One region of the Holdemania sp. 1001095H_141210_F2 genome, then DNA from elsewhere that is predicted to be linked to it. Evidence: riboswitches for the same ligand, from Rfam matches in the RefSeq annotation. Region 1 holds a riboswitch; the other holds the start of a gene.

Region 1 (4,214 bases):
CCGATTAATTGTTCCGGATCTTTTTCAACGCCTTCCAGCACTACCGGCCGCGGAACCTCGATCAACTGAATATCCTCCCGTTGAATCACCGTGCCGGATTTCAGATATCGCGCCGCAACGGGAACCAAAATCGGATCAATGGCCGCCTGTACGGTCGTTTCATACACTTTATAACCGCATAAGCCCACCGCCAACGTCAGAATCAGCGTTAAAAGCAGCCGGTAGCGCTGAAGAAAAGAAGGGGAAAGCTTTATTTTTTTCATTCTGTCTCCTCGTTTCTTTCAACGATCACCACGTTGTCATATTGCGAATCCATCTGTGCGCTCATCGCTGCTTTCCCCGATTCCCGCACCGCCACGGCAATCGCGGCCGGATCTTCATGAATATCGACAAAGCGAACTTCCAGCTGCGACAGCGTGCTGTGATTCTGCGCGATCTTTGCATTCCACAACCGCATCACCCGGTTTTTATTCACCGACAAACGGTTGTTTACGATCAGGTCTCCGCGGTTCAGCGCTTCGTCCATCACGGATAACTGCGTCGTCCGCACACTCTCAAACAGCGAATCTTCCATAATCAGCTTGCGGTCAAAATCCAGAAACAATAACAGACAGATACAGGCCAGGAAAATCAGGCCGTAAATCTTGACGGATTGACTCATTCATATTCCTCCTTCACATTGATGAAAAGAAAGGAAAGCGCGGCCGCTTTCCTTCTGTCGGTTACGATACCGACGGTGTGTAGTGCTGCCCTAAATCCAGCAAGTTCCCGACGGTCTTACTGATGCCGCTGGTCAGCTGCGCCGCGAATCCAGTGTCGGCCATTGTGATGTAAGCTATCAACAGGCCGACCAGAATTACCGCGATGATTAATCCTCCGTATTCTTGAAATATCTCTTTCATAAACACTCTCCTTTCGCTTACATTAGTAATATTGCGGTATTTTTAAAAAAGCCCCACGAAAAATCAAAATATTTTTACTTTTTTCCGTTTTTTTTAGAATTTTTATGAAAATCTCTGTTTATTTTCATAAATCTGCCTTTTTTTATGTTTTTTGCCTTCACAATGTGATAAACAAGGATTCATTCACATTTCTGCGTTGATCTGTTCTGCCAGACCGCGGCAAAATTTTTTTTATTTTTTTTTAAATTCAGGACTTCATTTTTTTCAAATTATGCTATAATAAATGAGCACTTGGAAATCAGAATGCGCGGGTGTAGTTCAATGGCAGAACACAACCTTCCCAAGGTTGCTACGGGAGTTCGATTCTCCTCACCCGCTCCACAAGTTGTGCAGATGTAGTTCAATGGTAGAACGCGACCTTGCCAAGGTCGACACGGCGGTTCAATTCCGCTCATCTGCTCCATGGTCATCAAAGCTCCGGATTGCGGAGCTTTTTTATTTTTTCCATTTTGCTGATCCCCGCCGCTCAGCTTGCGTTATCCCCTGTGTGCTAAAGGAACGCTTAACTTCGTGCCGGTTCTTTATCATCCCGGCCGTTTCAATCCCTGCCCGCCTTGCATTTTATTCCATGAAAATAATTTTCTTTAATTTTCATAAAATAACAAAATTTTCATTTTAATTTCTGGAAATCGTTTTTAATCGCTTGACTTTTCACGAATAACGGATAGACTTATAACATACAACAAAAACATGTAGAGGTAGCGGTGCAGATGAGTACGAAAGGGGAGCCGGCGGGCGATGATCTTTTCAGAAAGGCAACCACCGCCGAATAACAGGCTTCGGCAGAAGTTGGTTATGGGGCTGCAGGAAATACCCGCAGCACTCCTTCATTCAATGAAGAGGCGCTATTGCATAGAAAACGGTAATTCACCGCGTATGTAATAGTACGCGGTTTTTGTTTATCAGAGTCAATTCTGAGGAGGAAGAAAAGATGAAGAAAGTATTTACCCTTCTATGCTCCATCATGCTGCTGTTCACCGCGGCCTGTTCGTCGCAAAACGCCGCTCAGGGAAACCGGGCTTCAGATGAGGGACTGGTCGTCGCGATCGGAGGTCAGATCACAACCTTAGATCCAGGCTTAACCCAGGAAACAGTCAATGATTACGTACTGCGTCATTTGACCGCCGGTCTGTTTCGAGCTGACGACAGCAATCAGATCATCAACGATCTGTGCCAGGATTATACTCTTTCTGACGATGGGCTGACCTACACGTTCACTCTGCGCGACGGCGTTGTGTGGAGCGACGGTCAGCCGCTGACATCCGCCGATTTCAAATATGGAATCCTGCGGAATCTCACCTACGGCGCCGACAATTCCTGGTCGATTTACTACCCAATGACCTATCTGGCCGGCGCTGAAGAAATCGCCGGCAACATGGATCTGGATCCGACGCAGATTGAAATTGAAGGCGTCAGCACGCCTGATGATCAGACATTGGTTCTCAAACTGATCAAGCCCTGCGCCTGGTTCCCACAAATGCTGACAAACTATGTCTGGCGGCCGCTGCGCGCTGACATCGCCGACGCCCACGAATCGCTATGGGCCTTCAAGCCCGGTTATCCGACTGTCGGTCCGTACACGCTGGAAGAATGCAATGAAAATGAAAAAGCCGTCGTTGTGAAGAACGACAACTACTATGACGCTGATAGCATCACGATGCCGCGGATCACATTCCTGGTCATGGCCGATTCCGACGCGCAGTCCCTGGCGTTTAAAAACAACGAAATTGATATGGCGCTCAACATAACCGCGACGATTGCCGAAGGGTATCCAAATCCGGAAGAAATCTGGAAAATCCCACAAATCTCCAGTTATTTCATCGCTTTAAATTCCGGCTCTACCGGTCCTGACTATTTAAAAAATGTCGACGTCCGCCGGGCCTTAGCCCTTTCCATCGACAAGGATGCCTTGGTCAGCGCTGTCGGCAGCGAGGAATACTACCGCGTTCTGCATGGTTATGTTCCGGAAGGCTTAGCCGGGGCTGAGGGCGATTTCCGCAAGGAACAGGACGCCAGAGAAAAATATCTGGAATACAACCTGGACGAAGCCAAAGCTTTATTAGCCAGAGCGGGTTATGATGAAAGTCATCCGTTAAAAATTGTTTACAAGTATTCGCAAAGCCAGCTGCACGCTGACGTGGCGCAGATTCTGCAGCAGATGTGGGAAAAAGCCGGGATTCAATGTGAGCTGCAGGTCGTGGAATCCGGCGTCTTCTACAATCAGGTTGACAATGGCGATTTTGAAACCTCCCGTTATGGATACAGCGCCGGGGATGATCCTTCCCAGTTCCTCAATTTGTGGACGACTGGTCAGCAGATCGTAGCCTCCGTGGACGATCCGATTTATGATAAAATGGTTGATGAAGCGGGATATCTGGTCGATCATACGGAATACATGAACGCTTTGCATGACGCTGAACGTTATCTGATCGAAGAGAACGTCTACCTGATTCCCTTATTCAATTACAACACGCCGGGCTTAAAGAGCACTGCAGTCCAGGGTGTTGAGATGTGGGGCCTGACGCCGTTCTATGGGCATTGCACCCTTCAATCCGACGCTGCGTAAAAACAATCGCTGTCCACTAAAGCTGGAAGATGTGCCTGAGCGCATTTCTTCCAGTTTTTTTATGGCTGTTCGCTCTAAAAAACTTTGTTTGCCGCAACCATGCTGAGACCATTGTTCTTTATTTGTCCTCTGTTTGTTCGCAATCAACCCTTTTCCTTTTTTAGTGCTATACTATCATTAATGAAAACAGGAGGCTTCAATGATGAAATTACTGGCGATTGATTTAGATCAGACACTGCTTCACACCGACAAGACCGTATCCGCAATGACCCGGGAAATTTTCCACAGACTGAAAACAGAAACCGATCATCAGGTGATTGTGGCGACCGGCCGAGCCGTCATGCGCGCTAAAGAATACATGGAGGCGATCGAAGCTGACGGGATCATTTCATTAAACGGCGCAAAGACAATTTATCATGATCAGACACTCAGCAAATACGGGGTTGAAGCTGACAAGGCGGAAGCACTGATCCGCGAGCTGCTGACCCTTCCTGACACCCATGTCAACGTCACTTATCCCGATGTGATTCTGACCAATAACCGCAGTCTGGTCACCGGCGATCATGTCCACGAATATACCGATTATACGACGATCGACACCGTTGAGATCGCCAAGATTTCCATTGTTACTCAACTTCCGGAAATGATCAGGCAGCTGGATCTTGAAGCCTATCATTGCAAGTTGG
Region 2 (4,214 bases), on a different contig from region 1:
TTGATCTTGCGGATGATGTTGCAGGCGAAACGCGCCCGGTTCTCCGCGCTGCCGCCATATTCGTCAGTCCGCAGATTCGCGGTGGCGGAGAAGAACTGAGCGACCAGATAATACCCGGCCCCATGCACCTCTACGGCGTCGTAGCCGGCCTGCTTGGCACGGTAGGCGGCATCCGCAAATTTATCCTCCAGTGCAACGATTTCATCGTGCTCAAAAGCCCGCGGCGTTTCTCCGGTCAGCCCGGTCAGAAAACTATACGGCATCGCGACTGCGGAAGGGGCAACAGCCGGCTGGTTCAGCTTGTGCAGTACATCCAGATTGGCGCCGCGTCCGGCATGGCTGAGCTGGATCGCACACTTGGAACCATATTGATGAATGACGTCGGTGATCCGGCGAAAGCCCGGAATGTACTTGTCGTCGCTCAGTGCGATGTATTGGGCGGTGTTGATGCCCAGCGGCGGATCGACGCAGGTGACCTCGGTGATGATCAGGCCGGTGCCGCCTTTGGCGTTTTCGGCGTAGCGGTTGACGATCGCATCCGTGACGAAGCCATCTCGTCCGGCATCGGTCCCCATTGGCGGCAGGACGATGCGGTTTTTCAGTTCCAGTGTGCCAATTTTGCCCGGCGAGGTGAGGATTGGAAATAAATCAGACATAAAATTCTCCTTTCTTGTGAATGTGATTCACATTGTTGCTTCTATTATACGGGTATGTGCAAATTTTATCAATATGAAAGTGAATTAGATTCACAAAAACTTTAAACAAAGCGCTCTCTTCTGACGCAATCTTGACACCACCGGTGGGCTGGGCTATAGTTAAGCACAGAAAAGAGGGATAGTATGCCGCGATCCGCACGCTTTACGACAACGCATGATCTGCTTAAGAAACAGGCGCTGGCGTTGTTCCTTGAAAAAGGCTATGAACAGACGAGCATTCAGGAAATCACGGAACGCGCCGGGTTAGCGGTCGGTTCCTTTTACCGGCATTTTCCATGCAAGGAGGAGATTTTTGTCGAGATTTGGGACGAATATGCGGCAAAGAATATCCGTGAAACGTTGAAGAAGGCGGAAGCGGCCGGGGATCTGAAATCGTTTCTGGATATTCTGATGCAGGAAAACGAACTGTTCGCGGATGATCCGGTCACGGCGGCGCTCTATTCGACGCAGGCTTCCTTGATCAGCTCCCACCGGGTCGATAATTTTCCGGCGATCGCGGAGTGGTCGATGCGTTACCGGCGTCAGCTTCAGGAATACATCCAGCGCCATGATCCCGACTTAAGTGAAAGCGAAGCCCGGACCCGGGCGAACGTCGTTCATTGTCTGCTCAACAGCTATGCGATGCGTTATGCCGATCGGCTGCAGCGCTTCACCTATGATGCCAAACCGTTCCGTGCAATACTTTATTCCTTATTAAAATTGGAGGATTACGATACCAAAGATCCGCTGTCGTCCGCCGTTTGATCTGTTTTTCAAGTCCTTGGGAAATTCTGTCAGAATTTCCTTTTTTCTTGTGTTTTCCGGTTGAAATGTAAAATTGAATATGGTAATCTAAACATGCTTGTGTGAAAGCACAGCTAGAGGCGCGGAGATTAAGAGTACGCTGATGGAGGCCGAAAGCCTGAGAAGTCAGCCGGAAAGGATGATCCGCCGAAGTCGCTTTGTCATAAAAGCGGCTGGGGACCTATCGAACAGGTAGGTCACTGTCTTTGTAAAGATGCCATTTTACAAAGGAGCACTATCTTAAGGCATATAGGGATGAATGATGATTTCCATTGATCTTTACATGTTTTAGGATGTAAAGATTTTTTTTGTTAAGGAGGAAATTGTATGCGCAAGAAAACTGCCACATCATTCAAAATGCCCCATACCTATGTCATTATCTTCGGCATGGTCCTGCTGACCGCGCTGTTGGCGAACATTGTGCCGGCCGGGGAATTCACCCGTGTCCTGGACGAAGCCAGCGGCAAGATGGTCGTCGTCGCCGATTCGTTCCATTACCTGCCGAAAACCGGCTGCAGTCTGTTTGAAATTTTCACTTCGATTCAGTTAGGCTTCATTGACGGTGCTCAGATTATTTTCTTCATCGTCTTTGCTTACGCCTTTGTTTATATGTTATTGAAAAACGGAACGTTCGATGCGGTCGTCGGCGCCGTTTTGCGAAAGATCGGCAACCGCGTACACCTGTTGATTCCGATCTGCATGATCGCCTTCGGGATCCTCGGCTCAACCATCGGTCTGTTTGAGGAAACCTACGGCCTGCTTCCGATCTTCATTTCAATTGCGATTGCGCTGGGCTTTGACGCCATCGTCGGCGGTTCGATCGTCTATATCGCGGTCGCGGTCGGCTTTGCGGCGGCGACGATCAATCCGTTCACGATCGGCATCGCGCAGGAAGTATCTCAGGTTCCGCTGTTTTCTGGCCTGGGTTACCGGGTCTTCTGCTTTGTTATTTTCATGGGCATCTCGATCATTTATGTCTGGCGCTATGCGGAGAAGGTCAGAAAGCATCCGGAAAAATCAATTCTGGCCGGTGAAAACCTGAATTTCCGCGAAGTCGGTACTAAGGAAGAACTGATGAAGCGTGATTTTACGCTGACGCAGAAAATTTCCGGGCTGTGTTTCATTTTCACCGTCGTCATGCTTTTGATCGGCACGATCAAGCTGGGCTGGTATATCAATGAAATCGCGGCGCTGTTCATCATCATGATGCTTGTGATCGGTCTGGTGTCCCGGTTTACGCCGAGCCAGATCGCGCAGTATTTCATCGAAGCGGCGAAGGATATGATGTTCGGCGCGCTGATCGTCGGGCTGAGCCGGGCGATTCCAGTCATCATGGACAACGCACACATCATCGACACGATTGTGTACTGGCTGTCGACCGGTTTGGCGCAGTTTCAAGGCATTGCGAGCGCGATGGGCATGTTGTTTGTGCAGAATATCATTAACTTCTTCATTCCGTCCGGTGGCGGACAGGCGGTCGTCACGATGCCGATTTTAGCGCCGGTTTCTGAAATGGTCGGCTTGAGCCGGCAAATCGCGGTTCTGGCTTTCCAGTTCGGCGACGGGTTTTCCAATATTTTCTGGCCGACCTCCGTCTTTATGATGTGCGGAATTATGGGCCTGCCGGTCAACAAGTGGTATAAGTTTGTGACGCCGTTGTTCGGTTTATTGTTCATCGCGGAAATTGTGCTCTTAACGATTGCCGTGCTGATCGGATACTAGACGGGAGGAAATCACGATGGAAAAGAACTTGGCGATGCTGCGCGAGGCGCTGTTTGCGCGGGAAGCGGAAATGGCTGAACAGTTTGAACAAGTCCGCGATGAAATCTACGCCCATCCGGAACTGGGGTGTGATGAGGTCTGGTCGTCGCAGTATTTGTGTGAAAAAATGCGCGGCTATGGTTTCACGGTCACGCAGCCTTACGGCGGTCTGGCAACGGCGTTTCGCGCTGAGCTGAACTGCGGCGATGGTCCGAAAATTGCTTTCCTGGCGGAATATGACGCGCTGCCGGGCTATGGTCCGGAGCATAACCAGAACGCCCATGCCTGCGGTCATAACTGGATCGCAGCTTCAACACTGGGCGCAGCCGCCTTGCTGGCGCAGATCAGCGAAGAATTCAGCGGTACAATCGTTTTGATCGGAACGCCGGCGGAAGAAACGCTGGGCGGCAAGTGCGACCTGGTTGACGCGGGCTGCTTTGACGATATTGACGCGGCATTTCAGATGCATTTAGGCGCGGAAAACAACATTCATGTCGTGTCGCTGGCGATGGATTCCCTGCAGTTTGACTTCACCGGGAAAGCGGCGCACGCTGCGGCGTATCCGCATTTAGGCATCAATGCTTTGGATGCCGTCCAGCTCACGTTTGCCGGGATCAACGCCCTGCGCCAGCACATGCAGAGCGACGCAAGGGTGCATGGGATTGTAACCAACGGCGGAGCGGCGGCCAACATCGTGCCGGAAAGCGCGTCCTGTCAGTTCTATATCCGGGCGAAATCCCGCGCTTATCTGGAAGAATTAACACAGCGGATCATCAACTGCGCCAAGGGCGCGGCGCTGATGACGGGTGCGTCGTTAGCTTATCATAACTTTGAGAACTCGTATGACGATCTGGTTTACAGCGAGCCGTTACGGAAGCTGTTGAAGGAAAATCTGGAAGCGCTGGGCGTGACTCATTTTGTGCCGCAGTCCAACGAAGCCTCCGGCTCGACCGA

What was found. Region 1 has a riboswitch for lysine ahead of I2G61_RS02895 (peptide ABC transporter substrate-binding protein). Riboswitches for the same ligand answer to the same signal wherever they lie in the genome.
Region 2: it holds a riboswitch for lysine, as region 1 does, so the genes downstream of both, I2G61_RS07570 (YfcC family protein) here and I2G61_RS02895 (peptide ABC transporter substrate-binding protein) in region 1, are expected to answer to the same signal.

Annotation. Positions count from the first base shown of each region.
Region 1 covers NZ_JADNPO010000003.1:72,630-76,843, reverse strand. The annotation lists gene I2G61_RS02920 (RcpC/CpaB family pilus assembly protein) at 1-263, opposite strand, end outside; gene I2G61_RS02915 (DUF5411 family protein) at 260-661, opposite strand; gene I2G61_RS02910 (hypothetical protein) at 723-902, opposite strand; tRNA gene I2G61_RS02905 (tRNA-Gly) at 1,210-1,283, shown strand; tRNA gene I2G61_RS02900 (tRNA-Gly) at 1,292-1,365, shown strand; lysine riboswitch at 1,648-1,818, shown strand; gene I2G61_RS02895 (peptide ABC transporter substrate-binding protein) at 1,894-3,528, shown strand; gene I2G61_RS02890 (Cof-type HAD-IIB family hydrolase) at 3,728-4,214, shown strand, end outside.
Region 2 covers NZ_JADNPO010000009.1:24,716-28,929, reverse strand. The annotation lists gene I2G61_RS07580 (FAD-dependent oxidoreductase) at 1-656, opposite strand, end outside; gene I2G61_RS07575 (TetR/AcrR family transcriptional regulator) at 840-1,460, shown strand; lysine riboswitch at 1,567-1,745, shown strand; gene I2G61_RS07570 (YfcC family protein) at 1,827-3,221, shown strand; gene I2G61_RS07565 (M20 family metallopeptidase) at 3,238-4,214, shown strand, end outside.